4 regions of the Streptomyces sp. NPDC052101 genome follow, and region 4 is predicted to be linked to each of the others. Evidence: riboswitches for the same ligand, from Rfam matches in the RefSeq annotation. Region 4 holds a riboswitch; each other region holds the start of a gene.
The links. A riboswitch is a leader RNA that binds a small molecule or an ion and turns the genes downstream of it on or off. The one in region 4 is predicted to bind cobalamin.

Region 1 (7,436 bases), on a different contig from region 4:
ACGGGCAAGCCCCGCGGCCACGACGTCTCGTCGCACCAGAAGCGCGTCGGCTGGCCGGCCGCCCGGTCCAAGGGCGCGCGGTTCGTCTACGTCAAGGCGACCGAGTCGACGAGCTACCGCAACCCCTATTTCGCGCAGCAGTACAACGGTGCCCGGAAGGTGGGCCTGGTCCGGGGCGCCTACCACTTCGCGCTGCCGGACAAGTCCTCCGGCGCCAAGCAGGCCGCGTACTTCGTGCGGCACGGCGGCGGCTGGCGGGCGGACGGCTGGACGCTGCCGCCCGCGCTCGACATCGAGTACAACCCGTACAACAAGAAGCACAAATGCTACGGGATGAGCAAGAAGCGGATGGTCCGCTGGGTCCGGTCCTTCAGCGACGAGGTCAAGCGGAAGACCGGCCGCCGCCCGGTCATCTACACGACGACCCAGTGGTGGAAGCTGTGCACCGGCAACAGCCACGCGTTCTCGAAGAGCAACCCGCTGTGGATCGCCCGCCACAGCACCAAGCGGCCGGGGACGCTGCCGGGCGGCTGGCAGTACTGGACCTTCTGGCAGCACAAGTCCCGCGGCCGGCTGCCGGGTGACCAGGATCTCTTCAACGGGTCCGCGAGCCGGCTGCGGGTCTTCGCGCGTAGCCGATAGCCAAGGGGCACCTGGGGCGCCGGTGCCGAACCGGAGGGAAACGGAACATCAACCCCTCCCCTCAGACACCCCCACGCCCGCCTCAGTTCACCTTCCGTTCATCCAGGTTGCCTACGGTCCAACAGCCAATGACCTCGAACGATTGCCTGGGTAAATGGAAAACTTCTCGCTGATCCTCGCGATTGTGGTGGTAACCGCACTCGCGTTTGATTTCACGAACGGTTTCCACGACACCGCCAACGCGATGGCCACGACCATCTCGACCGGTGCACTCAAGCCCAAGGTCGCGGTGGCCATGTCGGCCGCCCTCAACCTTGTGGGAGCTTTCCTCTCCGTGGAGGTCGCCAACACGATCTCCAAAGGTCTCGTCGACGAGCACGGCATACGTCCCGAGGTCATCTTCGCCGCCCTGGTCGGCGCGATCCTCTGGAACCTCGTGACCTGGCTGGTGGGCCTGCCCTCCAGCTCCTCGCACGCCCTGATGGGCGGTCTGATCGGCGCCACCGTCGCCTCCGCCGGCCTCGGTGCCGTGCACGGTGACGTCCTGGTCACCAAGGTGCTGCTCCCGGCCGTCGCCGCGCCGGTCGTGGCGGGCGCCGCGTCGATGCTGGCCACCCGCTTCTCCTACGGCATCGGCGGCAAGGCCGAGGGCGAGGCCACCCGCAAGGGCTACCGCGCCGGCCAGATCGCCTCCGCCGGCCTGGTCTCCCTCGCCCACGGCACCAACGACGCCCAGAAGACGATGGGCATCATCACCCTCGCGCTGATCGCGGGCGGTGCCATCTCCCCCGGCTCCAACCCGCCGGTCTGGGTCATCCTCTCCGCCGGTCTGGCCATCGCGCTCGGCACCTACATCGGCGGCTGGCGCATCATCCGCACCATGGGCACGGGCCTGACCGAGCTGGAGCCGCGCCAGGGCTTCGCCGCCCAGACCAGCGCCGCCACCGCCATCCTGGCCTCCTCCCACCTGGGCTTCTCCCTCTCCACCACGCATGTCGTCTCCGGCTCGGTGATGGGTGCGGGCCTCGGCCGCAAGGGCGGGGTGGTCCGCTGGTCCACCGCGACCCGTATGGCCGTCGCCTGGGTGCTCACCCTGCCGGCCGCCGCACTGGTCGGCGCGGGCGCCGAGTCCGTCACGGACCTGGGCGACTGGGGCACCGCCGCCGTCGCCGTCTTCCTGGTCGCCGCGAGCGCCGCGATCTGGAAGTACTCCCGCCGTGAGGTCGTCGACCACACCAACGTCGTCGCCGAGCCCACGGAGCCGGCCGGCGTGGTGACCACCGCCATCGCCGCCGTGACCCCGCCCCCGGCGGGCACGATCAGCGAGGGCCTGACGGCCACGATCGCCTCCCCGGCCGCCGCCGAGCCCGCGCCCCAGGCCGCCCCGCCGGCCGCCACCGTCTGACCCCGGCCACCCGGTTACCGAAGGAAGCATCATGAAGATCGACTGGGCGGCCCTCGGCTCCGTCTTCGGCGTCAGCCTCGTGTTCACCGTGGCCCTGGTGGCCCTGTTCACCCTCGGCGTCAACGGTCTGGCACGACGCGAGAAGGCCGCCGCGCAGGGCGGCTCCGCCAACCTCGCCGTCACCGGCGCCTACGTCTGCTTCGCCGCGTGCGCGGCGGCGGTGGCGTACGGCATCTACCTGATCGTCGCCAAGGCCTGACGGCCCGCCACGCATCACCCCCTGCGGACCAAGCGTCCCGAAGGCTCCCCTCCAGGCATCACGGAGGGGAGCCTTCGCCGTGCTCAAGAGCCTCGGGCGCCCCGCGATGTGGGGATCGGCACACTCTCCCCGTGCAGGTCAACGGCAAGTTGACGGCCGTTCCGGGCGCGTGGTGGACTGCCCACGCCATGTACGGCGGCAGGAGAGGAAGCCGGTGCGAATCCGGCGCGGTCCCGCCACTGTCACCGGGGAAGAACCCCGGAAGCCAGGAACTCTCACCGCCGAATCTCGTCGAACCAGGGCGCGGACACCCTGAGTGAGGACCCAGATCGCCATGCTCGGCTGCCGAAGGACCCCTGCCAGGCCTGCTCCTGTTCCCACGGCCGGCTGAACCGATGGGTGCCGATCGCACTTACGCGTACGGCGCCGCCGCCGGCCTTCTCGGCGACCTGCTCCTCGGCGATCCGCGCCGCGGGCATCCGGTCGCCGCGTTCGGTCGTGCGGCCGCTGCCGTGGACCGCGCGTTGTGGCACGACCACCGCGGCTGGGGCGCCCTGCACACCGTGGTGTGCGCCGGCGGCGCCGTCGCACTCGGCACGGCCGCCATACGCGCCGTACGCCCCTGCCCCGCCGCCTCCGTCGCACTGACCGCCGCCGCCACCTGGACTGTCGTCGGCGGTACGTCGCTCGCCCGCGAGGCCCGCACCATCGCAGGCGCCCTGGAACGCGGGGACGTCGAGGCGGCGCGGGCGCGGCTGCCGCATCTGTGCGGCCGGGACCCGCAGGCGCTGGACGCCGACGGGATCGCCCGCGCCGTGGTCGAGTCGGTCGCCGAGAACACCTCCGACGCCGTGGTGGGCGCGCTGGTGTGGGGCGCGGTGGCCGGAGTGCCCGGACTGCTCGGCTTCCGGGCGGTCAACACACTGGACGCGATGGTGGGTCACAAGTCGCCCCGGTACCGGCGTTACGGCTGGGCCTCGGCCCGGCTCGACGACCTGGCCGGCTGGCCGGGGGCCCGGCTGACCGCCGTACTCGCCGCCGCGGCCGGACCCGACCCGCGCGGTGCCCTGCGCGCCTGGCGGGCCGACGCCCACCGGCACCCGAGCCCCAACGCCGGCCCCGTCGAAGCGTCGTTCGCGGGCGCGCTGGGGGTACGCCTGGGCGGCACGTTGTCGTACGGCAGCCGGGTCGAGCACCGCCCGGTGCTCAACGGGGAGGCCGGACGCGCCGTTCGGCCCACCGACGTCGACCGCGCCGTACGGCTCTCCCGCCGCGTCGGTCTGCTCGCGCTCGGCACCACGGTCGCCGCGCGCCTGATGGTCAAGAGCGTCAAAGGTCTGAAGGGACGTGGGAAGTGAACGGGGGACTCCTCGTCGCAGGCACCACCTCCGACGCAGGCAAGAGCGTCGTGACGGCAGGGATCTGCCGGTGGCTGGTGCGCCAGGGAGTGAAGGTCGCGCCGTTCAAGGCGCAGAACATGTCGCTCAACTCCTTCGTGACCCGCCAGGGCGCGGAGATCGGACGGGCCCAGGCCATGCAGGCCCAGGCCTGCCGGATCGAGCCGACCGCGCTGATGAACCCGGTGCTGCTCAAGCCGGGCGGCGAGCAGAGCAGCCAGGTCGTGCTGATGGGCAGGCCGGTGGGCGAGCTGAGCGCGCGCGGCTATCACGGCGGGCGGCAGCAGAAGCTGCTCGGCACGGTGCTGGACTGCCTGGCCGAGTTGCGGGGCACGTATGACGCGGTGATCTGTGAGGGTGCGGGCAGCCCGGCCGAGATCAATCTGCGCCGGACCGACATCGTGAACATGGGGATCGCGCGGAACGCGCGGCTGCCCGTGCTGGTGGTGGGGGACATCGACCGCGGAGGCGTCTTCGCCTCCTTCTTCGGGACCGTCGCCCTGCTCTCGCCCGAGGACCAGGAGCTGGTCGCCGGGTTCCTGGTGAACAAGTTCCGCGGCGATGTGAGCCTGCTGGAGCCCGGGTTGGAGATGCTCCAGGGCCTCACCGGGCGGCGCACCTACGGCGTCCTGCCGTTCCGGCACGGGCTCGGCATCGACGAGGAGGACGGGCTCAGGGTCTCGCTGCGCGGCACCGTGCGGGAGTCGACCGTGACGCCCCCGGTCGGCGAGGACGTGCTGCGGGTCGCCGTGTGCGCGATCCCGCTGATGTCCAACTTCACGGACGTGGACGCGCTGGCCGCCGAACCGGGCGTCGTGGTGCGGTTCGTGGACCGCTCGGAGGAGCTGGCGGACGCGGACCTGGTGGTGATCCCAGGCACCCGGGGCACGGTGCGCGCGCTGGAGTGGCTGCGGGAGCGCGGGCTCACCGACGCCCTGGTGCGCAGGGCCGCCGAAGGCCGCCCCGTCCTCGGCATCTGCGGCGGCTTCCAGATCCTCGGCGAGCACATCGAGGACGAGGTCGAATCGCGCGCCGGCGCGGTCGACGGGCTCGGGATGCTGCCCGTGCGGGTGCGGTTCGCCCGCGAGAAGACCCTGACCCGGCCGGCCGGGAAGGCCCTCGGCGAGCGGGTCGAGGGGTACGAGATCCACCACGGCGTCGCCTCCGTAGAGGCAGGGGACGCGTTCATCTCCGACGACGAGGGACACAGCCTGGACGGCTGCCGGGTCGGCCAGACCTGGGGCACGCACTGGCACGGCTCGCTGGAGTCGGACGGCTTCCGCCGGGCCTTCCTGCGCGAGGTGGCCGCCGCCGCGGGCCGCCGCTTCGTGCCGGCGCCGGACACCTCTTTCGCCGCGCTGCGCGAGGAGCAGCTCGACCGGCTCGGCGACCTGATCGAACAGCACGCGGACACGGACGCGCTCTGGCGGCTCATCGAGTCGGGCGCGCCGCAAGGACTGCCTTTCATCGCACCGGGAGCGCCCGCATGAGCACAGTGTTGTTGTTGTCGACTGCCGACACGGATCTGCTGGCGGCCCGGGCCTCCGGCGCGGACTACCGTATCGGCAACCCGACCCGGGTGGACGTCACCGCGGAGCTGCCGGCGCTGCTCGACGGCGCGGACCTCGCCGTCGTACGGCTGCTGGGCGGCAAGCGAGCCTGGGAGGAGGGGCTGGCCGCGCTGAAGGCGGCCGGGATCCCGACCGTGCTGCTGGGCGGCGAGGCCGTACCGGACGCCGAGCTGATGGCCGAGTCGTCGGTGCCGGCCGGTGTGGTCGCGGAGGCGCTGAAGTACCTGGTCGAGGGCGGGCCCGCGAACCTGCTGGAGCTGTCCCGGTTCCTGTCGGACACCGTGCTGCTGACCGGCGAGGGCTTCGAGGAGCCGCGGAAGATGCCGGAGTACGGCGTCCACGGCTCGTACGAGATCCGGGACGGCCGTCCGACCGTGGGCGTGCTCTTCTACCGGGCGCACGAGCTGAGCGGGAACACCGCCTTCGTGGACACCCTGTGCGCGGCCATCGAGGCGCAGGGCGCCAATGCCCTGCCCGTGTACTGCGGTTCGCTGCGCGGTGCGGACGCCGGGCTGTACGAGCTGCTGGGGAGGGCCGACGCGCTGGTCGCGACCGTGCTCGCGGCCGGCGGTACACACGCCTCGCAGGCCTCGGCGGGCGGCGACGAGGAGTCCTGGGACATCGGTGCGCTCGCGGATCTCGACATCCCGGTGCTGCAAGGACTCTGCCTCACCTCCTCGCGGTCCGCGTGGGACGAGTCGGACGCCGCCCTCTCCCCCATGGACGCGGCGATGCAGGTCGCGATCCCCGAGTTCGACGGCCGGCTGATCACCGTGCCGTTCTCCTTCAAGGAGCAGGGCCCGGACGACGTCCCGGTGTACGTGGCCGATCCGGAGCGGGCCGCACGGGTGGCCGGAATCGCCCTGCGCCACGCCCGGTTGAAGCACAAGCCGAACGCGGAGAAGCGCATCGCGCTGGTCTTCACGGCGTACCCGACGAAGCACTCACGGGTCGGCAACGCGGTCGGCCTGGACACGCCCGCTTCGGCGGTGCGGGTGCTGGACGCGCTGCGGGACGCCGGCTACGCGCTCACCGAATACCCCTCCGGCGGCGACGAGCTGATCCACCGGCTGATCGAGGCCGGCGGCCACGACGTGGAGTGGCTGACCGAGGAGCAGCTGGCGGCGGCGCCCGCGCGGGTGCCGCTGGCGGACTACCGGGCGTGGTTCGAGAGGCTGGACCCGCAGCTGCGGGACGCGATGACCGAGGCGTGGGGCGAGCCGCCGGGCGGCCTGTACGTCGACGGCGAGGACATCGTGCTGGCCAGCCTCCAGTTCGGCAACGTCGTGGTGATGATCCAGCCGCCGCGCGGCTTCGGCGAGAACCCGATCGCGATCTACCACGACCCCGACATGCCGCCCTCGCACCACTACATGGCGGCGTACCGGTGGCTGGAGGCCGCACCATCGGAGGGGGGCTTCGGCGCGGACGCGATCGTGCACATGGGCAAGCACGGCACGATGGAGTGGCTGCCGGGCAAGGGGCTGGGCCTGTCGCGCGGGTGCGCCCCTGACGCCGTCCTCGGGGACCTCCCTCTCGTCTACCCGTTCATCGTCAACGACCCCGGCGAGGGCACCCAGGCCAAGCGGCGCGGGCATGCCACGGTGGTCGACCACCTGGTGCCGCCGATGGCCCGCGCCGACACCTATGGCGACCTGGCCAAGCTGGAGCAGCTGCTGGACGAGTACGCGCTCGTCTCCGACCTGGACCCGGCGAAGGCCCCGGCGGTCCGCGCCCAGATCTGGACCCTGGTCAAGGCGGCCGAGCTGCACCACGACCTGCATGTGGACGAGCAGCCGGGCGACGACGACTTCGACGAGTTCGTCATGCACATCGACGGCTATCTGTGCGAGATCAAGGACGTGCAGATCCGCGACGGCCTGCACATCCTGGGCGGCGGCCCGGTCGGCGAGCCGCGCGTGAACCTGGTGCTGGCCGTGCTGCGCGCGTCCCAGGTGTGGGGCGGTCAGGCGAACGCGCTGCCGGGACTCAGGGCCTGCCTCGCCGCCCATTTCGGGCTGGTCGAGAAGGAGCTGCTCGCCGAGCCGGGCGCCCCGGTGAAGGTGCCGGTGGAGCTGACGGACCTGGTGGACGGCCCGTCCCGTACGGCCTCCGACGCGATCGACCTGCTGGAGCAGCTGTGCCGGCGGATCGCGGAGGGC
Region 2 (7,436 bases), on a different contig from region 4:
ATCCACGCGAAGTCCTGCACCGAGCCGTTAGAGTCGCGCAGCGCCTCGCGGGTGCGCGCGTCCCACACGCCGAGGTCCTTCAGGTCCTGCACCAGGTACGAGTTGACCTGCAGGAACTCACCCGACAGGGTCTCGCGCTTGAACAGGTTCGACACCTGCGGCTCGATGCACTCGTACACGCCCGCGATGGAGGCGATGGTGGCCGTCGGGGCGATGGCCAGGAGCAGCGAGTTGCGCAGGCCCGTGCCGGCGATGCGCCTGCGCAGGGCGTCCCACCGCTCGGGCCAGGTCAGCTCGACGCCGTAGTGGTCGGGGTGCAGCACACCCTGGGCCGTACGGGTCTTCTCCCAGGCCGGCAGCGGGCCGTTGCGCTCGGCGAGGTCGGCGGAGGCCTCGTACGCGGCGAGCATGATCCGCTCGGCGATCCGGGTGGACAGGGCCTTGGCCTCGGGCGAGTCGAAGGGCACACGCAGCTTGAAGAAGACGTCCTGCAGCCCCATCGCGCCGAGGCCCACGGGACGCCACTTGGCGTTGGACCGTCCCGCCTGCTCGGTCGGATAGAAGTTGATGTCCACGACGCGGTCGAGGAAGGTGACGGCGGTGCGGACGGTCTCGTCCAGCCGTTGCCAGTCGATGTCCCCGCCGGCCACGAAGGAACCGAGGTTCACCGAGCCCAGGTTGCAGACCGCGGTCTCCCCGTCGTCCGTGACCTCCAGGATCTCCGTGCAGAGGTTGGAGGAGTGGACCACATGGCCCGGCAGGGCCGTCTGGTTGGCGGTGCGGTTGGCGGCGTCCTTGAAGGTCATCCAGCCGTTGCCGGTCTGTGCGAGGGTGCGCATCATCCGGCCGTACAGCTCACGGGCCGGCAGGGTCTTCTTCGCGAGGCCCGCTGCCTCGGCCTTGCGGTAGGCGGCGTCGAACTCCTCGCCCCACAGGTCCACCAGCTCCGGCACGTCGGCGGGGGAGAAGAGCGACCACTGCCCGTCGGCGTTGACCCGACGCATGAACTCGTCCGGGATCCAGTGCGCGAGGTTCAGGTTGTGCGTACGGCGGGCGTCCTCACCGGTGTTGTCCCGCAGCTCCAGGAACTCCTCGATGTCGGAGTGCCAGGTCTCCAGGTAGACGGCCGCCGCTCCCTTGCGCCGGCCGCCCTGGTTCACGGCGGCCACCGAGGCGTCCAGGGTCTTCAGGAACGGGACGATGCCGTTGGAGTGCCCGTTGGTGCCGCGGATCAGCGAACCGCGGCTGCGGATCCGGGAGTACGACAGACCGATGCCGCCGGCGTGCTTCGAGAGCCGGGCCACCTGGTGGTAGCGGTCGTAGATGGAGTCCAGCTCGTCCAGCGGGGAGTCGAGGAGGTAGCAGGACGACATCTGCGGGTGCCGCGTGCCGGAGTTGAAGAGCGTGGGGGAGGACGGGAGGTAGTCGAGGCGGCTCATGAGCCCGTAGAGCGCCGCGACCTCGTCGACGGAGCGAGGGGTGTCGTCCTCGGCCAGGCCGCTCGCGACCCGCAGCATGAAGTGCTGGGGCGTCTCGATGACCTTGCGGGTGAAGGGGTGCCTCAGGAGGTAGCGGCTGTGCAGCGTGCGCAGGCCGAAGTAGCCGAAGCGGTCGTCGGCCGCCCGGTCGACCAGGGCGTCGAGGCGGGCCGCGTGCAGCCGCGCGAACTCCGCGGTGCGGTCGGCGATCAGGCCCTCGCGGTGGCCCACCGCGACGGACTCGGTGAAGGACGTCACGCCCTGCGAGGCGGCCTCGGCGCGGATGGAGGTGGTCAGCAGCCGGGCGGCCAGCTTCGAGTAGGCGGGGTCCTCGGAGATGAGCCCGGCGGCGGCCTCCGTGGCCAGCTCGCGCAGCTCCGACTCGTCCGCGCGCGCCGACCGGCCGCGCAGCGCGGCGGCGGCGACCCGGCCGGGGTCGGCGTCGGGGAGGTCGGCGGTCAGCTCGGTCAGGGTGCGCAGCAACGCGGCACCGGGACCGTCGGTGTCCAGGCCGCTGGCTGAAACCGGATCTGCTGGCGCGATGGTCACGTGGGGCTCTCCCTCGCTCGGCACGGGGGCCTTGCGGAGGGCAGGGGGCAGTCACGAGCGCACGCGGCGTCGCGTCCACCGGCCCACTCCACGAGGCCCGGACGTCAGGGCACACCGGCCGGACGGCCGGGTGCGCGCTGTCGGCAGGTCCTCGGACTGACACGAGCGTGCGGATGCACGCAAGTACACCGTTGCGGGACAGTTCCGGATTCGCACCGGATTCCCCTGCGGCGACAGCGAGGACGAGCATACATCTAGTGCCGGGCTGTCGTGTCACCCCCAGATGTTGTGTCGCACTGGTCTCAGAGCGTCAACTCATAGGTGAGCAGAGTGATGTCGGGCTGCCCGGGCAGCGGATTCCAGTCCCGCCCGGGAGTACGAACGAAGCCGAGGCGTTCGTAGATGCGGTGGGCCGCGTGCATGGTGCGCTTGGTCGACAGAACGATCCGTACGCAGCCGTCGACGGACCGCGCCCTGTCGACGCAGGCTCGCACGAGGCCCTCGCCGACTCCCCGGCCGCGCGCTGCCCGGTCGACGGCCAGCATCCGTATCTCGGCCTCTTCGGGGCGGGCGATGTCGGCCATGGGACCGCCCGACGGCACGAAGGTCACACCGCCGAGCGCCCTACCGTCCTCGACGGCGACCAGCACATCCGCGTCGGCGGCGCGCTTCGCCACGTCCCTCAGCTTGCCGAGGTACCAGTCGCTCTCCCCGAAGTCGAGGAGGCCGTCCCGGAGGTAGGCCTGGGCGGTGATCTTGCCCAGGGTCTCGTAGTCGTCGGGGGTCACCTGCCTGATCACGAAGTCCATGGCACCGAGTGTGCCGGACAGGCACGACAACGGGCCGCCGGATCAGCCTCCGACGGCCCGTGATCAGGACACCTCAGTGGCCGGCGCCCACCGGCAGCTCGGTCGTGACTCCAGGGTCGCCCACGTCCGCCGTGTAGTCCTCCGGCTTGGTCTCGTCGATGCCCTCGGGGGCGTTCGCGGCCTTCAGGACGAAGGTCAGGACCACCGTCACCGCGGCGTTCAGCACGAACGCGGTGAGGCCGATGTAGCCGATCTCGCCGATGCCGGGGATCTGCTTCGCCGAGCCGCCGAAGTGCTTCTGGGTCGGGGAAGCGACGCCGTACGCGGCGATGGTGCCGTACGCCATGCCGACCGCCCAGCCGGCGAGCAGCGCCCAGCGGTGGAACCAGCGGGTGAACAGGCCGCCGACCAGGGCCGGGAAGGTCTGCAGGATCCAGATGCCGCCCAGCAGCTGGAAGTTGATCGCGACCGTCTTGTCCATGGTGAGGACGAAGACCAGGGCGCCGACCTTCACCAGCAGCGAGACCAGCTTGGAGACCTGGGCCTCCTGCTTCGGCGTGGCGTCCGGCTTGATGAAGTCCCGGTAGATGTTGCGCGTGAAGAGGTTCGCCGCCGCGATCGACATGATCGCCGCCGGTACGAGGGCGCCGATGCCGATCGCCGCGAACGCCACGCCCGCGAACCAGTCCGGGAACATGTCCTCGAACAGCTGGGGAATCGCCAGCTGCCCGTTGGTGACCTTCACGCCGGCCGCGATCGCCATGAAGCCCAGCAGGGCCAGCAGGCCGAGCATCAGGGAGTACAGCGGCAGGATCGTGGTGTTGCGGCGGATCACGTCACGGCTCTTGGAGGAGAGGGTCGCGGTGATCGAGTGCGGGTACATGAACAGCGCGAGCGCGGAGCCCAGCGCCAGCGTGGCGTACGTCCACTGGCCCGCCTCCGGCGGCACGAGCGCGCCGCGCGGCTTGCCGGTCGCCGGGTTGACCTGGCTGAAGGCGTGGCCCGCCTTGGCGAAGATCTCGTCGAACCCGCCCAGCTTGATCGGGATGTAGATGATCGCCACCGCGATGACGATGTAGATCAGCGCGTCCTTCACGAACGCGATCAGGGCGGGGGCGCGCAGACCGGAGGAGTAGGTGTACGCGGCCAGCACACCGAAGGCGATGAGCAGCGGCAGGTCCCGTACGAACCAGTTGCTGGCGCTGTCCCCGCCGACCCCCATCACGTCCAGCACCGCCTGGATGCCGACGAGCTGGAGCGCGATGTACGGCATCGTCGCCAGGATGCCGGTCAGGGCCACCGCGAGCGACAGGCTCTTGGAGCCGAAGCGGCCGCGCACGAAGTCCGACGTCGTCACATAGCCGTGCTTGTGGGACACCGACCACAGGCGGGGCAGGAACGTGAAGATCAGCGGGTAGACGAGGATCGTGTACGGCACCGCGAAGAAGCCGGACGCGCCCGCCGCGTAGATCGCCGCCGGTACGGCGACGAAGGTGTACGCCGTGTACAGGTCGCCGCCGAGCAGGAACCAGGTGATCCAGGTCCCGAACGAGCGTCCGCCCAGGCCCCATTCGTCCAGCGAGTGCTCGTTCTCGGCCCTGCGCCAGCGTGCGGCGAGGAAGCCCATGACCGTGACGGCCAGGAAGAAGAAGATGAAGACGCCGAGCGCGACGCCGTTGACGCCGTTCTTCACCGCGCCTCACCGCCCTTCCGGGGGCCGCGGGCGCGCTGGTCGCGCTGCCACAGCTTGTACGCGGTCATGGTGAGCGCGGTGGAGATCAGCACCCAGAGCATCTGGTACCAGTAGAAGAACGGGATCCCGATGAACGCGGGGTCCGTCTTGGCGTAGGAGCCGACCCAGAGCATCGCCACGAAGGGCGCGACGAGACACAGGCCGATGATCACGCGGACCGGTGTCACCACCGGTGGTCTCACTTCAGGTGCTTCGGACATGCCACGGCTCTCCGTCCCCTCGCTGATCACCTGGGTAATGCGCAGGCAATCTAGGTGACGGTGTCGCGACAGCGGAAGACCTCGTCCGTATATCGGTATATCGATTCAGCGAACGCCACCGGCCCTGCCCGTCGCGGGACTTACTCGGTCGGCCGCTTCAGCCGCGCGACGAACTTGTAGCGGTCCCCCCGGTACACGGACCGCACCCACTCCACCGGCTTGCCCTCGCGGTCCAGGGAGTGGCGGGAGAGCATCAGCATCGGTAGGCCCACGTCGGTGCCGAGCAGGCCCGCCTCGCGGGGGGTGGCCAGCGAGGTCTCGATGGTCTCCTCGGCCTCGGCGAGATGGACGTCGTAGACCTCGGCGAGGGCGGTGTAGAGGGACGTGTACTTCACCAGGGAACGGCGCAGGGCCGGGAAGCGCTTGGCCGACAGATGGGTGGTCTCGATCGCCATCGGCTCGCCGTTGGCCATGCGCAGTCGCTCGATGCGCAGTACGCGCCCGCCGGCGCTGATGTCGAGCAGCCCGGCGAGCCGGTCGTCGGCGGTGATGTAGCCGATGTCCAGCAGCTGCGAGGTCGGCTCCAGGCCCTGGGCGCGCATGTCCTCGGTGTAGGAGGTGAGCTGGAGCGTCTGGGAGACCTTGGGCTTGGCGACGAAGGTGCCCTTGCCCTGGATGCGTTCGAGCCGGCCCTCCACGACCAGTTCCTGCAGGGCCTGGCGGACGGTGGTGCGGGAGGTGTCGAACTCGGCGGCCAGGGTGCGCTCGGGCGGGACCGGCGTGCCCGGAGCCTGCGTCTCCGTCATGTCGAGCAGGTGCTTCTTCAGGCGGTAGTACTTGGGCACGCGCGCCGTACGGACGGTCGTCCCGGCCTCGTTCTCCGCACTGCTGACGTCGGTGCTCATGCTCCGCCTTCCCGGCTCCGGATGCCGAAAGCGACCGACTGGCATCGGCCACGGCTCACATCGTGGCACGGCTTCGGGGCTCAGGAGTCCACCCGCACGCTCCGTGATCTCCTCTGTATACCGTTGCCACCAGGGTTGGTCTAGTCCATCTGGGACTAGATCCCCTGCCAGTCCGGCTTGTTGTCGTAGGTGTGGCGGAAGTAGTCGGCCAGCTTCAGCTTGGACGCGGCCGCCTCGTCGACGACCACCGTGGCGTGCCGGTGCAGCTGGAGCGCGGAGGCCGGGCAGACGGCCGCGACCGGTCCCTCGACGGTCGCCGCGACCGCGTCCGCCTTGCCCTCGCCCGTCGCCAGCAGCACCAGATGCCGGGCATCCAGGATGGTGCCGATGCCCTGGGTGACGACGTGGTGCGGCACCTGCTCGATGTCGCCGTCGAAGAAGCGGGCGTTGTCGACGCGGGTCTGCTCGGTCAGCGTCTTGATCCGGGTGCGCGAGGCGAGCGAGGAGCACGGCTCGTTGAACCCGATGTGCCCGTCGGTGCCGATCCCGAGCAGCTGCAGGTCCACCCCGCCGGCCTCGGCGAGCGCCCGGTCGTACGCCTCGCACGCCGCCTGGATGTCCTTTGCGGTGCCGTCGGGTCCGAGGAACGCGTCCATGCCGATGCCGAGCGGCTCCAGCACCTCCCGGCGCAGCACCGAGCGGTAGGACTCGGGGTGGTCGGCGGGCAGTCCTACGTATTCGTCCAGCTGGGCTATGCGGGCCCGCGTCACGTCCACGGCGCCGGAGCGCACCTTCGCGGTCAGCGCCTGGTAGATGGGCAGCGGGGTGGAGCCGGTGGCCACACCGAGCAGGGCGTCGGGCTTGCGTCGCAGCAGCTGGGCCATGGCCTCGGCGATCAGCTCGCCGCCCGCCTCGGCGTCCGGAACGATGACAACTTCCACGCTGGGCCTGCCGTTCTGAAGTGGGCTCTGTGCGTCTCTATGTGGTTTAGACCAATCTAGCAGAATCGGGTTCACGCGGCGCCCTTCCTTATTTCCCTAAGGGTCGCTATAAAATGGCTGCATGGTGAGCGGTCAGGACATGAGTACACGGGCCGGAGTCTCCAGGACGCGCGGCCGGCCGCGCTCCTTCGATCGGGCCACGGCGCTGGAGAAGGCGCTCATGGCCTTCTGGGAGCACGGCTACGAGGCCACCTCGGTCTCCGACCTCACCCGGATCATGGGCATCGGCGCCCCCAGCCTGTACGCGGCCTTCGGTGACAAGCGGACCCTGTTCGAGGAGGTCGTCCGGGTCTACACCGGTACGCACGGCGCCTTCGGGGACCGCGCGCTCGCCGAGGAGCCCACCGCCCGGGCCGCGATCGAGCGCACGCTGCGCGAGGCCGCCGCCGAGTACACCGACCCCGCGCACCCGTACGGCTGCCTGGTCGTGCACGCCGCCACCAACTGCACCAGCCCCGAGGTGGAGCGGCTGCTGCGCGAGCGGCGCAACGCGAGCATCGCCGCACTGGAATCCCGTATCAGGGCGGATGTAGCGGCCGGACTGCTCCCCTCCGGTACCGATGCCGCCGCCCTCGCCCGGCATGCCGGCGCCATGATCCAGGGCATGTCCCAGCAGGCGCGCGACGGAGCGAGCAGGGAGGAACTGGAGGCACTCGCGGAAATTGCCATGTCCATCTGGCCCCGTGGCTGACCGAGGCGGGCTAGGCTGCGTGGCATCGGGTGCCATCACTCGTACATGCC
Region 3 (7,436 bases), on a different contig from region 4:
GTCAGGTCTTCGTCGTCCGGCCGGGGGAGCGGGTGGCCACCGACGGCGAGGTCGTGGAGGGCAGCTCCGCGGTGGATGTGTCGCTGGTCACCGGCGAGAGCGAACCGGTCGAGGTCCAGGCCGGCTCGGCGGTCGTCGGCGGTGCCGTCAACGCGGGCGGGCTGCTGCTGGTGCGGGCCACGGCGGTCGGTGCCGACACCCAACTGGCCCGGATCACCGAGCTGGTGAGCGAGGCGCAGGCGGGCAAGGCGCGCGCTCAGCGTCTGGCGGACGCGGTGGCAGGGGTGTTCGTCCCGGTGGTGCTGTCGATCGCGGTCACGGTGCTCGGCTTCTGGCTCGGTGCGGGAGCCGACCCGCAGGCGGCCGTCACCGCGTGCGTCGCGGTCCTGGTCGTCGCCTGCCCGTGCGCGCTGGGGCTCGCCACTCCCACGGCGCTGATGGCCGCCACCGGCCGTGGCGCCCAGCTCGGTGTCCTGGTCAGCGGTCCGCAGGCGCTGGAAACCCTGCGGCACATCGACACCGTCGTCCTGGACAAGACCGGCACGCTCACCACCGGGGACATGAGCGTCACCCGGGTCACCGAGGTGGCGGGCGGGATCGGCAAAGAGGCGGCCGTGCGGCTCGCGGGCGCCGTCGAGCAGGGCTCCGAGCATCCGCTGGGCCGGGCGATCGTCGCGTACGCCGGACGGCCACTGCCCGAGGTGACCGGCTTCCGCGCACTGCCCGGGCTGGGCGTGAGCGGCCGTGCAGAAGGTCGGACGGTCGAAGTCCGGGCGCCCGACGGCGAGTTGCCGGCCCCCTTGGCCCGTGCCCTGGACGCGTGCGCGACGGCCCGGCACACCCCGGTTCTGGTCCTCGTGGACGGTCGGCCCGAGGCGCTGATCGCGGTCGGGGACCTCGTACGGCCGGGCAGTTACCGTGCCGTGGACCGGTTGCGGCGCCTCGGTGTGCGGCCGGTGCTGGCCACGGGCGACCGCGCGGAGACGGCCCGTGCCGTCGCCGCCGAACTGGGCATCGACGACGTACGGGCCCGGTGTACGCCCGAGGACAAGGCCGATCTCGTACGGGAGCTGAGGGAGCGGGGGTGTCGCGTCGCGGTGATCGGTGACGGAGTGAACGACGCGGCCGCGCTGGCCGGTGCCGACCTCGGGATCGCCATGGGCAGCGGCACGGACGTGGCCATCGGAGCCGCCGATGTGACCCTCGTCCGCGGGGACATCGAGGCCGTCGCGGACGCGGTCCGACTGGCCCGCCGGACCCTCGGCACGATCCGCGCCAACCTTCTCTGGGCGTTCGGCTACAACGCCCTCACCGTGCCGCTCGCCGCCGTGGGCCTGCTCAATCCGATGCTCGCGGCAGCCGCGATGTCGGCGAGTTCGGTGCTCGTCGTCGGCAACAGCCTGCGGTTGCGCACCTGGCAGCCGGGGCGGCCGCAGCGGCTGGGAGGTGCGTCGTGACGGCACCGGCCGTGTGGCTGCCCTCCCGCCGCCGGCTGGGCGAGGCACTCCGCGCCGCGCTCGCCCCCGTGGCGGCATGCGTGCTCGCGCTCGGCACTCTGGCCGCCTGGACCGCGGCCGGGGCGGCGGGCAGCCCCGCACGCGTCGACGTGACGTCCGGACGGGTGCTGCTGCCGTACGGGAACAGCACGGAATCCGCCGCCTTCTTCCGGATCTCCAACGCGGGCGGCACCGACGACGAGTTGACGGGTGTGACCTCGACCGCCACCGACGCGGCGATGCTCGGCCGCAACACGACGACGAACCGCAACACCGGGACCATGCGCGCGGTGGACTCCGTCACCGTCCCGGCGGGCGGCACCGTGGCGATGTCACCGCAGGGCCTCGATGTGATGGTGGCGGTGCGCGGGACGTGGCACGCGGGCGACCTCGTGCCGTTCGTCCTGCACTTCCGGCACAGCGGGCGGATCAAAGCCCTGGCCGTCGTGGTCCGCCCGGGCACCGGCTGACGGAAGGGACCGGGCACCGCTACGCGGTGGCCGGCAGCACATGGTCGCTGGTCTTATCGGTGCTCAGGCACAGGGAGCAGACCAGCGCGCCGTGGGTGACGCAGGCGGTCAGGTCCGGGCGCTCGTACGGCTGGTGGCAGACATGACAGTCGAGGGTGAGAGCGCTCGGGCTGCCGTCCGCGTCCAGCAGGGGCTCATCGATGCCGTCGTCGGCGCGGCGGAGGTAGTACCTGCCCTTGGTGACGATCGCCATCAGCGGGGTCACGGCGAAGGCGATCACCGCCGCGGCGACGGGGGAGTACGGCTGGAGGGTGTCGCCCAGCAGATGGAAGTACAGGGCGATCGACAGGCCGGAGGCGGCGACGAAGGCCACGACCCCGACCGGGTTGACGGCGTGGAGCATGCCGCGGCGGAACTCCGGCTGGAGCGGGGACAGCTTCAGGACGTACTTGTTGATGCCGATGTCCGTGGCGACGGTGACCACCCAGGCGATCGCGCAGTTCGAGTAGAAGCCCAGGATGTCGTTGAGGAAGCTGAACATGTCGGCTTCCATCAGGGCGAGCGCGAAACCCAGGTTGACCAGGACGAACACCATGCGGCCCGGATAGTGCCTGGTGACCCGTGTGAAGGAGTTCGTCCAGGCCAGCGAACCGGAGTACGCGTTCGTCACGTTGATCTTGATCTGGCTGATGACCACCAGGGCCACGGCCAGCGGGATGACCATCCAGGACGGCATCATCGCATCGAAGGCGCCGCGGAACTGCTGGATCGGCTCGGTCGCGGCGGCCGGGCCGACCTTGGCGAGGATGTAGACGGCGAGAAACACACCGATGGCCTGCTTCAGCGCGCCGAGCACCACCCAGCCGGGGCCGGCCATGACCACGGCGGTCCACCAACTGCGCTTGTTCGCCTCGGACTTGGGCGGCATGAACCGCAGGTAGTCGATCTGCTCGCCGATCTGCGCGATGAGGGAGAGGCACACCCCGGCGCCGAGCAGGACGGAGGCGGTGTCGACGCCGCCGTCGCCGTCGGTGCCGGCGTAGCCGAGGAAGCGGTCGACCGTGCCGGGGTCGGTGGAGACCAGGTAGACCAGCGGGCCGACCATCAGCAGCAGCCAGATCGGGGTCGTCCACACCTGGAGCTTGCTGAGCGCCCTCATGCCGTAGATCACCAGGGGGATGACCATGAGCGTGGAGGCCAGGTAGCCCAGCCACAGCGGCAGTCCGAGGCCGAGCTTGAGGCCCTGGGCCATGATCGAGCCTTCGAGGGCGAAGAAGATGAAGGTGAAGCTGGCGAAGATGACGCTGGTGAGGACCGAACCGTAGTAGCCGAAGCCGGAGCCCCGGGTGATCAGGTCGAGGTCGATGTTGTAGCGGGCGCCGTAGTAGGCGAGAGGGAGACCGGTGACGAAGATGACGACGGCGGCCACGGCGATCGCCACGAGCGCGTTGCCGGTCCCGTGGGCCAGGCCTATGCCGGCGCCGATGGAGAAGTCGGCCATGTAGGCGATGCCGCCGAGTGCGGTCGTCGCCACGACCATGGGGGTCCAGCGGCGGTAACTGCGGGGCGCGAAACGGAGGGTGTAGTCCTCCAGGGTCTCCCTGGCCGCCTGGTTCTCAGCGGTCTTCGCCGCAGCCGCCGTCTGCGGCCGTGACCCGGTGGTGCTCATGTCGCGCCTCCCGATGACGCTGGTGCGGGCACTTCGTGCGTGGTGCGTCGTCCTTCGTTCTTCGTGCTTCGTGTTTCGGCACGAAAGAAGGAGCCCCGCTTGGCGTCATCGACAGGACGGGGGAACCGACGGACCGTCATGAGTCGCGTGCGGCCGGGGATAGGACTCCGATCCCATGGCCGGTCACGCTAGGAAGCGGTTGTTACCGTCGGTTCCCGCCGTCGTGAACGCGGTGTTTCCGAGAACTCACCCTGTGTTTCGGTATCTCGGCTCAGTGCTGGTGGACCGCCCCGGCGCGCCCTGGAAGCCGTCAGCCGGCGTCCATGGCACGGGCGTTCCAGCGCTCCTCGACCTTGGCCAGACGCCAGTAGGCGATCGCCACGGCCCAGACCACCACGAACAGTCCGACGATGACATAGCCGACGTTGTCCAGATCCAGGGCGGCGATCCAGCCGGTGACAGCGTCCTCCAGGCCGAGCTTGTCGTGCAGAACGCCGACCAGTTCGATCGTGCCGACGAAGAAGGCCACCGAGATGGACAGGCCGGTGATCGTGAGGTTGTAGAACACCTTGCGAACGGGGTTCGAGAACGCCCACTGGTAGGCGAAGTTCATGAACGTGCCGTCGAGGGTGTCGAACAGGCTCATGCCCGCCGCGAAGAGCAGGGGCAGGCAGAGGATCGCGTACCAGGGGAGGCCGGCGGCGGCCCCGTTGCCGGCCAGCGCGAGGAGCAGGACCTCGGTCGTGGTGTCGAAACCGATCCCGAACAGGAACCCCAGCGGGAACATCTGGCCGGGACGGCGGATGGACTTGGTGAGCCGCCCCAGGAGGCGGTTCATGAAGCCGCGTGAGTCGAGGTGCGCCTCCAGCTCCGCCTCGTCGTACCGTCCGGCCCGCATCGCCTTGAAGACACGGACGATGCCGAACAGCGCCACGAGGTTCAGGGCGGCGATGAGGTACAGAAAGCCCCCGGAGACCGTGGTGCCGATGGTGCCGAGGACCTGATGGGTGCGGGATCCCTCGTTCATCAGGGTGCCGGCGAGCTTCGCACCCCCGACGACCAGCGCCGCCAGCAGCACCACCACACTGGAGTGCCCGAGCGCGAACCAGAAGCCCACGGAGACCGGCCGCTGGCCGTCGGCCATCAGCTTGCGGGTGGTGTTGTCGATCGCGGCGATGTGGTCGGCGTCGAAGGCATGCCGCATACCGAGGGTGTACGCCGTGATGCCGAGGCCCACCCCGAACGCCTTGCTGCCGACCTCATAGTGATGCGGGACCACGAGCAGGAAGAGGATGCCGAAGGCGGCCACGTGCAGCGCGACGATCACGGCCAGCAACCCGGCGGTCCGGACGGTGTCCTCGCGTCGCCAGCGGAAGGACTTGACGGCGGCGGCCTCGGGCACGCCTGGGGACGCGGTCATACGGTCACGCTCCAGCACCTCGTGGATCAACTTCGTGATGCCGTGGCTGGTCTCCTGGCTGACGGGTCGACGCGCCCGCCCCAGCCTTCCCGGCCATGAGGCCAGTGGCATACGTGGGGCGGGAACTCCCCGATCACAGTGGCGAGGGCCGCTCCGGACTGAGCCCCTGGGGGGCCGGCACCGGTCTTCCCGAACACCACGGCCCGCCCACCTTAGAAGGCCGCAGGTCATGGCTGCAAACCTGCACAACTGAGCAGGTATGGAGGCGAGCGTCGACGGCTGCCATGATGAGCCCATGCATCTCGTCCCCGCGGAACGCGCCGGGCAACGCACCATCGACGGCCACCGGGTCTGCGACGCCATCGCCGCCGTCGGCGAGCCCGAGCGCGTACGTGCCCTCGCCGAGCGCTTCTCCCTGCTCTCCGACCCCGGACGTCTTGCCTTGCTGCTCGCCCTGCACGAGGCCGGCCCCATCGCCGTCACCGACCTCGCCCTGGCCACCGGGATGAGGGACACCGCCGTGTCCCAGGCCCTGCGTCTCCTGCGGACCGCCGGCATCGTGGAGGGGGAGAGGGACGGCCGGATCGTCCGCTACCGGCTCGTCGACGGCCCGATCTCCGCGCTGCTGGAGCACTGCACGCCCCAGGACGGTGAACCGAACGGCGCCTGACCGCCGTGACGTCGTCGGCGACCCGGGACAAGGGTGCCGGGAACCTCTTTAGGGGCTCGTAGGGGATCTGGGCCGAGCGGGTGTTCTCCATAGGGTCTCCGCGTCATGGCTCGCGCCACACCAACCCTGCAGCACATCCACGTCACGTGATCCCAGGCCGCATCGCACCGAAGGGGATGTCAGTCGGTGAGCACGAGCAACGAGCAGAGGCTCGTCGAGTACCTCAAGCGAACGCTGGCCGAGCTGCGCGACGCTCGCCGATGCCTGGACGAGGCGGCACGGAAGCCGGACGACGAATCGATCGCCATCGTAGGGATGGCTTGCCGCTATCCGGGCGGAGTGCAGTCGCCGGAGGACCTCTGGAGCCTGGTCGCTGAAGGAGTCGACGCCATATCCGGGTTCCCCACGGATCGCGGCTGGGACATCGACGGGCTGTACGACCCGGAGCCGGGGAAACCGGGAAAGACTTACATCCGAGAAGGCGGATTCCTGCACGACGCCGCGGAGTTCGATCCCGGCTTCTTCGGGATCAGCCCGAACGAGGCCCTGGCCATGGACCCGCGATGGCCGGCCGGAACCTGGTGCCGATGCTGGTCTTCGACCACCCGTCCGCAGCCGCCTTCGCGGCCTATCTGCGCGAGTTGCTGTTCGAGACGGAGGAGGCGGTCATGGACGAGGACCTCGTGGAGGCCGGCACGGAGGAGCTGTTCGACATACTCGACGCGGAACTCGGGCGGTGAGGACTGGTCGTCTCCGTCGCGCCGCACGGCTGCGCGACGGAGACGACCACGTGCTTCTCAGACGCTCGGCTTTCGAGTCAGCCGACGCCCCGCCTTCGGTCCGGCCGACGCTCAGCCCTCGATCCATCCGTGGTTCTTGCCGAACTGCAGCAGCCCCTGGCGGACCTGCACGATCTCGGCCCCGGTGAGGGACGGCGCGGCCGACAGGAGCGCCTCGGTCACCTCGTGCACGAATTCTTCCGCGCTCAGCACGTCACACAGCGGCTCGTCACCGTCCGGGTGCCTCGCCGGGACGGAGGCCGAGCCGACAAGGGGTGCCGGAGAGACCGGCTTGACGTCTGCGCCGTCGGCGAGACGGACCGACGACGCCTTGAGGCCGCGGTCGCCCTCTTCGACCTCGAACACCACGGCCAGACCGGTGCGCACATACTGCTCAGGAATGAGCAGGTCGTTCACATGCAGGAAGACATCCTCCCCGCCATGGTCGGGAGCGATGAAGCCATAACCCCGCATACCGTCGAACCGCACCACACGACCCGCAACCATGCCATCAACCCCTCAACCGCCGGGCCCACTGCCCGGCCAACACCCTGCCACTGAAGACAGACCAGTAGTTCCTGTGAGGACGCCGGGTCCTCTCCAGGTCAAGTCTGCCTCATGGGGCAGCTCCGTGGAGTAGGGGAGGCCCCCTAAAGAGCCCGGGGCAGCCGGGTTAGGGGTGAAGGGACGAATTCACGTCTCATGCAAGGTCGTCGTCAACATAGGTGCGGCACGCGGACAGGGGCGCAGTCACGCGGTACGGCTGGCCGAGGAGGGCGCCGACATCATCGCGATCGACCTGTGCGAGGACCTGGAGGCAGTACCGTACCCGCTGTCGACCGAGGAGGACCTCAAGGAGACGGCCCGGCTGGTCGAGAAGGCCGGGTCGCCGGGCGTTCACGAGGGAGGCCGACGTCCGTGGCCGCGGGGCT
Region 4 (7,436 bases):
TCAGCAAGATGAGCCTGCTGTCCGTGCTCATCGGCATGGGCATGTTCGGCGGGATGATGATGATCCCGCTGTATCTGCAGATCGTGAAGGGCGTCAGCCCCACCAGGTCCGGCCTGCTGATGCTGCCGTTGATGGTCGGGATGATCGCCGGGACCATGGTGGTCGGCGGCATCATCCAGAAGACCGGCAAGTACAAGATCTTCCCGATCGTCGGCACCCTGCTGATGATCGCCGCCATGCTGCTGTTCCACTACCGGGTGGAGTGGAACACGGCACTGCCGGAGACCATGGCCTACATGGCGCTGTTCGGCATCGGCCTCAGCGGGTGCATGCAGATCCTGACCCTGGCCGTGCAGAACGCCGTCGAGCCCAAGGACATGGGCGTGGCGACCGCGTCGGCCACCTTCTTCCGCCAGATGGGCGGCACCGCCGGTACGGCGGTCTTCCTCTCCGTCCTCTTCAGCACCGTCGGCGACAAGATCAGCTCGGCCTTCCGGGCGGCCGCCGGAACGCCCGCGTTCCAGGCCGCGGTCCATGACCCGGCCGTGCGGGCCGACCCCGCGAACGCGCCGGTCCTGGAGATGCTCAAGCACCCCGGGGCGAGCGGCGGCAGCGGCTCGGGTGTGCTCGACGACTCCTCGTTCATCCAGCGGCTGGACCCGCGGCTGGCCCAGCCGTTCAAGGCCGGCTTCACCGACTCGATGCAGCTCGTGTTCCTCATCGCGGCGGCCGTGACGGTCCTGGCCTTCCTGGTCGCGGTGTGGACCAAGGAGGTGCCGCTGCGCCAGGTCTCCGGACTGGAGGCACGGGCCGCGGAGGAGAACGGCGACCCGGCTCCGGCCACGACGACCACCCCCGACCCGGCCGCACCCACCGCGGTCGCCGAGCGGCCCGCCCCCGCGGACCCGGTCGCACCTACCACCGCCGAGTCCGCCGCCGGCCGTGCCCCCGAGCAGCCCGCCGCCGCACCGGCATCCGGCGGGAGCCGGACCGCCGCCGGGCCGCCGGCCGACAGGTTCGAACCCGAGCCGGGCGCTTCGCGGTACGGCGTCCGCGGCCGGGTGCTGGACGGCGCGGGCGGGCCGGTGCCGCAGGCCGTGATCACCTTGATCGACATGGGCGGCCGGCAGCTCGGCCGTGCCGTCAGCGGCGCGGACGGGGCCTACGCCCTGGCCGTCACCGGTCCCGGCACCTATGTGCTGATCGGCGCCGCCGGTTCGCGGCAGCCGCAGGCCGTCACGGTGCCGGTCGGCGAGGAGCCGGTCGAGTGCGACTTCACGCTCGGCGGCACCGTCGCCCTCACCGGGTCCGTCCGCGACGCCGCCGACGGACACCCGCTGCCGGGCGCCCTGCTGGTCGCCACCGACGTACGCGGAGAGGTCGTGGCGCGCGGCAGCTCGGCCGCCGACGGCGCCTTCGTGCTCGCCGACCTGGTCCCCGGCGGCTACACGCTCGTGGTGAACGCGCCCGGACACCGTCCGGCCGCCCTCGCGGTCGACGTCGTCCCCGGAGCCGCGGACAGCTGCGAGATCCGGCTCGAACCGGGCGCCCGGCTGCACGGCGTCGTCAGCACCGCCACCGGCGACCCCCTCGACGAGGCCAAGGTCACCCTGCTGGACTCGGCCGGGAACGTGGTCGGCACCACGATCACCGGACGCGACGGCGCGTACGGGTTCACCGACCTGGACGGCGGCGAGTACACCGTCATCGCCAGCGGCTACGCCCCCGTCGCCGCCTCGGTCCGCCTGGACGGCAGCGGCATGAGCGGCTTCGACCTCGAACTGTCCCACCAGGAGGAGTCCCGGTAGCGGAAGCCGGCGCGGCCCTCAGTTCCCCCGCTCGGGGCTGCCGAGAGTGAGGCGGGCCGTCCGCGCCGCGTCGCACACAGGTTCGGCCAACTGTGTGGGGCCCACCGTCACGTTCAAGCCACTCCCGGCGAACAGCGGGACCCCGGGTCCGGCGGCGATACAGGCTACGGCTGCCCGATGGGGCATGGATCCGAGCTGTCCGCCTGACCCGGCATCCGACGGGATGACCGTCCACCGCGAGGGGAACGCCATGGAAAGCAGACCCGCCACCGTCAACCGCACGGCCGCCCGCGTCACCGAGCGGGCCCGCCGCACCCCGCCCGCGACGGCATGGCAGCGCAGGGCGGCGTTCACCGCATGCGTGTGGATGGTCGTGTTCGCGGCGTTCCACTGCTACTGGGCGCTGGGCGGCACCATCGGGCTGCCACCGGGCGAATCCCTGGTCGACAACAGGCCGTTGTTCGTCATCGACCTGATCGCCATACCGATGAACCTGGGCGGGGCCGCCCTCGCGCTCGCCCTGGTGCAGCGCTGGGGACTGTTCTTCCCGCGCCGCCTGATGCTCTTCGGGGTCTGGGGCTGCGCACTGCTCATGGTCGGCCATGCCGCGCCCTCGATGGTGGACCTGGCGGTGTTCCTCACCGGTCAGCGCGGAAAGCCGCTGACCGGCGAGGACCGGTTCAGCGTCCTCGTGTACGAGCCCTACTGGATGCTCGGCGGCCTGCTGTTCACCGCCATGGCCCTGGCCTTCCAGCGGCGCACCCGGCCATCGGCCGCGGCCGGCCGGAACCTCGCCGGCCCGTCGGCACGAGCGTGAGGACCACCCCGATGGGCCTCAGCCGGTGCGGCCTTGCCCGGCGACGTGCGCGAGCGGCTGCCCCAGCCGCAGGTTCCAGCGTCCTGACCGGCCGCTGAGTTCGGTCGCGGTCAGGGGAGGCACGTCGAGGCGCCAGAACGCCGGCCCCGGTGCGTCAAGTACCCGCACGGCCACGGCCCGTACGATCTCCGGTTCCACCACGGCCACGGTCCGGCCCGACCACCGGGCGGCCTCCGCGAGCCAGGCGGCGACTCGGTCGCCCAGGGCGCACACCGACTCCCCGCCGTGCGGGGCGGACGCGGGATCGGCCAGCCACCGGGCGACCGCGTCCGGCTCGGCGGCGGCGACCTCGTCGAGTGTCCGCCCCCGCCAGCGGCCCATGTCGAGTGCCGCCAACTCCGGTGCGCAGACGGGTTCGAGGCCGAGGGCGGCCGCGGTCTCACGGCACCGGACGGTGGGAGAGGCCATCACTCGGTCACTGCCCGGAAGCAGGCCGGCGGCCGAGCGGGCGCGGTCCGCCGCGGTCGCGTCGAGCGGACACCCGTCGTCGAAGCGGGCCTCGCGCAGCGACCGGCTCATCGCCGCTGAGATCAATGTCACTCGACTGGTCATGTTCATGTTCCCGTGTCCAACTGGTGCCTCAACAAAGGGCTCTGGGGGTAGTGCGGCGCATCGGATGCGCTTGAGCGCCGCTGTATGCGCCCTTGGCCGGATCCCTCCCTCGCGGTACCTTTCTGGTCGTTGTTGACGACGGCACGGCGGAAGTCGGTGGGAATCCGGCACGGTCGCGCCACTGTAAGCCCAGCGCGAGCCGTCCCCGAGCGGGACGGCGAAGGCCGGGCAAGTCAGACCCGCATCCGTCGTCGTGTGCACCACCGAGACGGGACGCGAGTTCCCCAGGAGGGTCCTGCCATGGCGCAGTCCGCTGTTCAGCCCACGACCACGCCCGCCGCCGTACCGGCGAAGCTGCCGATCTCGGCGATCGCCCCGTGGGCGGTCTTCTTCGGCATCCTGATGATGGTTCTGCTCTACTTCGTCGGCGCCGAGCAGGGCGCCACCTCGCTCGTGTCCGGCGAGAGCGTCCACGAGTGGGTGCACGACGCCCGCCACCTGCTCGGCTTCCCCTGCCACTGACGGCGACGGGGCAGCGTACGCGTCCATGAACTCGGCAACCGTAAGAAACCTCCTGGTGCGTGGCATGCTCGCGGGGCTCGCCGCGGGCCTGCTCGCCCTCGTCGTCGCCTACTTCCTCGGCGAGCCGCGTGTCGACTCGGCCATCGCCTACGAGGATGCGCACTCCCACGAGCACGGCATGGAGATCGTCAGCCGCTCGATGCAGTCCACCGGGGGCCTGGCCACCGGCGTCCTCGTCTACGGCGTGGCGTTCGGCGGCATCGCCGCCCTCGCGTACTGTTTCGCGCTCGGCCGCATCGGGCGGTTCGGCCCGCGCGCGAGCGCGCTGCTGCTGTCCGCGGCGGGCCTGATCGCCGTCTACGTCGTGCCGTTCCTCAAGTACCCCGCCGGCCCGCCGTCCGTGGGCAACCCCGACACCATCGGCCGGCGCACGACGCTGTACTTCCTGATGATCCTGCTCAGCGTGCTGCTGGCGATCGCCACGGTGATTCTGGGCAAGCGCCTCGCACCACGCCTGGGCAACTGGAACGCCACGGTCGCGGCAGGGGCGTTCTTCGTCCTGGCCGTCGGTCTGGCGTACGCGTTCCTGCCGGCCGTCAACGAGGTCCCCAAGGACTTCTCGGCCACCCTGCTCTGGCAGTTCCGGCTGGCGGCCCTCGCCATCCAGCTGACCCTGTGGACCGCCTTCGGGCTGATCTTCGGGCTGCTGGCCGAGCGGGTGCTCGCGCCCCGGCCGGCCGAGGCGAGGAAGAAGGACTCGGCTCAAGGGGCCACTGCCGTGACCCGCTGAGGCCGAAGAGCGCACGATCGCAGGCCCCGACCCGCACACCGGTCGGGGCCTGCTCGGCGTTTCACGGGCCGGCCTCCAGTAGCCCCACGATGTCGCGCAGGTTGTGCTCGAAGAGCGGTCCGGGATCGGTCAGGGCGAAGTCGAGATGTCCGAACACCTCCATGGACACCATGCCGTACAGGCGGGACCAGGCGAGGACGAAGACGTAGAGCGCCTCCAGGGGCGGCTCGGAGCCGATGTGCTCCCGCAGCTCCTCCAACTGGGGGAGCCAGTCCGGGTCGAGGGCGCCCGGCTCCGGCAGCGGGACGGTGCCCGCCCGCCAGAACTCCATCATCAGGCCGACGAAGACGCCGCCGAAGCGCCAGCTGGCGGTGTGGCAGGGGTCGCCCGGTGCGCAGTCGGCGTCGGGGATCGGCTTGCTGAAGACGAGGGTGAACTCCGGCCTGTGGCTCAGCGCCCAGGCCCGCAGCGCTCGTGCGGTGGCGGTGAAGCGGCCGCCGGGGGACTGCTCGGCCGCCCGGTCGCGGGCGTGCTCCAGGGCGGCGGCCAGCTCTTCGTAGAGGGACGCGGTGAGTGCCTGCACCAGCTCGCGGTGGTCGGCGTAGTAGCGGTAGAGCCCCGGAGCGGTCATCCCCATCTCGCGCGCGATGGCACGGAGCGAGACGGCGGCCGGGCCCTCGGCCACCAGCAACTGCCGGGCATGCCCCAGGATCTCGGACTTCGTCTCGGCGCGCTGGCGCTCCCGCGCCTCTTCGCGCTGCTGTGCCCTCCGTGTCGATGCCGGGGCGAACTCGCTGCTCACGGACGTGTCTCCTGCTCTCCTGTGGCGCCGCCGGTCAGCCCCCACTTGACAATGTTAACGCCGATCACCTCTAGTAAACGCCGTAAACCTGAGGCGAGATCGGGGAACCGCTGCCATGAAGACCACCATCGTCCTGACCCACACCTTCACTCCGGCTTGGCTGGCGCTGTCCCGCGAGGAGCGGAACGCGATGGCGGCAGCGCACATCCATCCCGTGTTCGCCAAGTACGCCGACCGCGTCTCGGCCCGCTTCTTCGACGCCGAGGCATTCACCACCGCCTTCTCCGACTTCGCCCTGCTGGAGACCGAAGACCTCAAGGCGTACTACTTCCTCGTCGAGGAGCTGCGCGACTCGCCGCTGATCGCGCAGGGCTACCTGGTCATGAACGACATCTTCATGGGCGTCGAGGCCGGGTTCCAGGCGTTCGAGGCGCAGGCCGGCGCGGGCGCCGGTGAGGTGACGCATGGCTGACACGTCCACCGGAGCCGCCGTTTCGCGGCCCCGTCCATGGCCCCTCACGCTGCTGCGCGCCGCTTCTCTGCTGTTCGTCTTCGACACCCTCCTCCAGGCCGCCCTGGCGGGCCTGTTCATCACAGGTGACGTGCGCTTCCTCGACCTGCACGCGGCCAACGCGCAGTTGCTCGCCTCCGTCTCCCTCGTGGAGGCCGTGGCCGCCCTGCTGGTGTGGCGCTCGACGCGGGGTCCGGCCTGGCCCTTCGCGCTCGCGGTCGCACTGGTCGTGCTGGTCGGCGCGCAGATGGGGCTGGGCGCGGCCCGGATGCTGGGCGGCCATGTCCCGCTCGCCCTCGGGGTGTTCGGTGTGGGTGTGGCGCTGTGCTGCTGGGCGTGGACGTACAGGTCCGGGAAGGGCGTGGACGGGTGACGTCACGTCGACGATTCCTGGGGCTCGCGGCGGGCGGCACCGCCGGACTCGCCATACCCGCCGCGGCGGCGGCGTACGAGAGGTGGGCGGGCGAACGCACCGGAACAGTGCTCTCCAGCAGGATCCGGCCGCCCCGGCGGTTCGCGGTGCCGCTGCCCGTGCCGCCGCGCGCCCGCCCGTCCCGCACCACCGGCGGTACCGACTCCTACGACATCACCCAGCGCGAAGGGTCCGTCGAGATCGTGCCGGGTCTGCGGACGACCGTCTGGGGCTACGACGGCATCTTCCCCGGCCCCACCTTCACCGCCCGCAGCGGCCGCAGGACACAGGTACGGGTCCTCAACAAGCTGCCCGTGCCGACCTCCCTGCACCTGCACGGTGGCGTCACCCCACCGCACTCGGACGGCTACCCGACCGATGTGCTCGTACCGGCACGGTGCGGCGCCGGCTCCGCGGCCAGGGGCATGACCCACGGCATGGGGAGCACGCACGCCCCGGCGTCCGACTGGACGGTCTCGGAGGGCTACAAGACCTACACCTACCCGATGAACCAGCGGGCCGCGACGCTCTGGTACCACGACCACCGCATGGACTTCAGCGCCCCGCAGGTCTGGCGCGGCCTGGCCGGGATGTTCCTCGTCCACGACCAGGAGGAGGACGCCCTGCCGCTGCCCGGCGGCGAGCGGGACATCCCCCTGATGATCTGCGACCGCTCCTTCGAGGAGGACGGCTCCTTCCGGTACCCCGGCCGCGCGCCGGCCCGCACCGGCACCCCGGGCGTCCAGGACGCCTATATGGACGGCGTCCTCGGCGACGTCCAGCTGGTGAACGGTGCCCCCTGGCCCGAGGCGGAGGTCTCCGCGACCCGGCACCGCCTGCGCCTGCTGAACGCCTCCAACGCCCGCCGCTACCACCTGGTTCTGCGCCGGGAGGACGGGGGCACGCTCCCCTTCGTACAGGTCGGAGGCGACGGTGGCCTGCTGGCCGCGCCCCAGCGTCTGGACGGCATCCCCATGGCGCCCGGGGAACGCTTCGACGTGGTCGTGGACTTCGCCGACTGCCCCCTGGGCAGCGCTGTCACCCTGGTCAACACCCTGGCGGACGGCCGCATGCGCCAGGTGATGCGGTTCCGGGTCGCCCGCAGGGAGAAGGACGCGAGCCATGTCCCGGCCCGCCTGTCCCGGTACGCCGCCTTGCGCCC

Region 1: it holds a riboswitch for cobalamin, as region 4 does, so the genes downstream of both, AB0L75_RS13040 (cobalamin biosynthesis protein) here and AB0L75_RS01645 (CbtB-domain containing protein) in region 4, are expected to answer to the same signal.
Region 2: it holds a riboswitch for cobalamin, as region 4 does, so the genes downstream of both, AB0L75_RS25940 (ribonucleoside-diphosphate reductase subunit alpha) here and AB0L75_RS01645 (CbtB-domain containing protein) in region 4, are expected to answer to the same signal.
Region 3: it holds a riboswitch for cobalamin, as region 4 does, so the genes downstream of both, AB0L75_RS30380 (HoxN/HupN/NixA family nickel/cobalt transporter) here and AB0L75_RS01645 (CbtB-domain containing protein) in region 4, are expected to answer to the same signal.

Annotation. Positions count from the first base shown of each region.
Region 1 is NZ_JBFAWH010000005.1:274,356-281,791, reverse strand. It holds gene AB0L75_RS13055 (lysozyme) at 1-642, shown strand, start outside; gene AB0L75_RS13050 (inorganic phosphate transporter) at 797-2,047, shown strand; gene AB0L75_RS13045 (hypothetical protein) at 2,079-2,306, shown strand; cobalamin riboswitch at 2,463-2,604, shown strand; gene AB0L75_RS13040 (cobalamin biosynthesis protein) at 2,702-3,664, shown strand; gene AB0L75_RS13035 (cobyric acid synthase) at 3,661-5,193, shown strand; gene cobN (cobaltochelatase subunit CobN) at 5,190-7,436, shown strand, end outside.
Region 2 is NZ_JBFAWH010000015.1:93,017-100,452, reverse strand. It holds gene AB0L75_RS25940 (ribonucleoside-diphosphate reductase subunit alpha) at 1-2,027, opposite strand, end outside; cobalamin riboswitch at 2,152-2,294, opposite strand; gene AB0L75_RS25935 (GNAT family N-acetyltransferase) at 2,330-2,836, opposite strand; gene mctP (monocarboxylate uptake permease MctP) at 2,910-4,529, opposite strand; gene AB0L75_RS25925 (DUF3311 domain-containing protein) at 4,526-4,789, opposite strand; gene AB0L75_RS25920 (GntR family transcriptional regulator) at 4,930-5,694, opposite strand; gene nagB (glucosamine-6-phosphate deaminase) at 5,850-6,635, opposite strand; gene AB0L75_RS25910 (TetR/AcrR family transcriptional regulator) at 6,757-7,386, shown strand.
Region 3 is NZ_JBFAWH010000020.1:65,006-72,441, reverse strand. It holds gene AB0L75_RS30395 (heavy metal translocating P-type ATPase) at 1-1,457, shown strand, start outside; gene AB0L75_RS30390 (copper chaperone PCu(A)C) at 1,454-1,966, shown strand; gene AB0L75_RS30385 (allantoin permease) at 1,986-3,635, opposite strand; gene AB0L75_RS30380 (HoxN/HupN/NixA family nickel/cobalt transporter) at 3,946-5,055, opposite strand; cobalamin riboswitch at 5,082-5,271, opposite strand; gene AB0L75_RS30375 (metalloregulator ArsR/SmtB family transcription factor) at 5,351-5,725, shown strand; partial or broken gene AB0L75_RS30370 (beta-ketoacyl synthase N-terminal-like domain-containing protein) at 5,912-6,289, shown strand; gene AB0L75_RS30365 (hypothetical protein) at 6,289-6,465, shown strand; gene AB0L75_RS30360 (cold shock domain-containing protein) at 6,577-7,011, opposite strand; gene AB0L75_RS30355 (hypothetical protein) at 7,184-7,436, shown strand, end outside; gene AB0L75_RS30350 (SDR family oxidoreductase) at 7,423-7,436, shown strand, end outside.
Region 4 is NZ_JBFAWH010000001.1:370,536-377,971, reverse strand. It holds gene AB0L75_RS01660 (DHA2 family efflux MFS transporter permease subunit) at 1-1,808, shown strand, start outside; gene AB0L75_RS01655 (DUF3995 domain-containing protein) at 2,059-2,625, shown strand; gene AB0L75_RS01650 (histidine phosphatase family protein) at 2,644-3,237, opposite strand; cobalamin riboswitch at 3,347-3,499, shown strand; gene AB0L75_RS01645 (CbtB-domain containing protein) at 3,538-3,759, shown strand; gene AB0L75_RS01640 (CbtA family protein) at 3,785-4,549, shown strand; gene AB0L75_RS01635 (TetR/AcrR family transcriptional regulator) at 4,611-5,351, opposite strand; gene AB0L75_RS01630 (darcynin family protein) at 5,467-5,823, shown strand; gene AB0L75_RS01625 (hypothetical protein) at 5,816-6,235, shown strand; gene AB0L75_RS01620 (multicopper oxidase domain-containing protein) at 6,232-7,436, shown strand, end outside.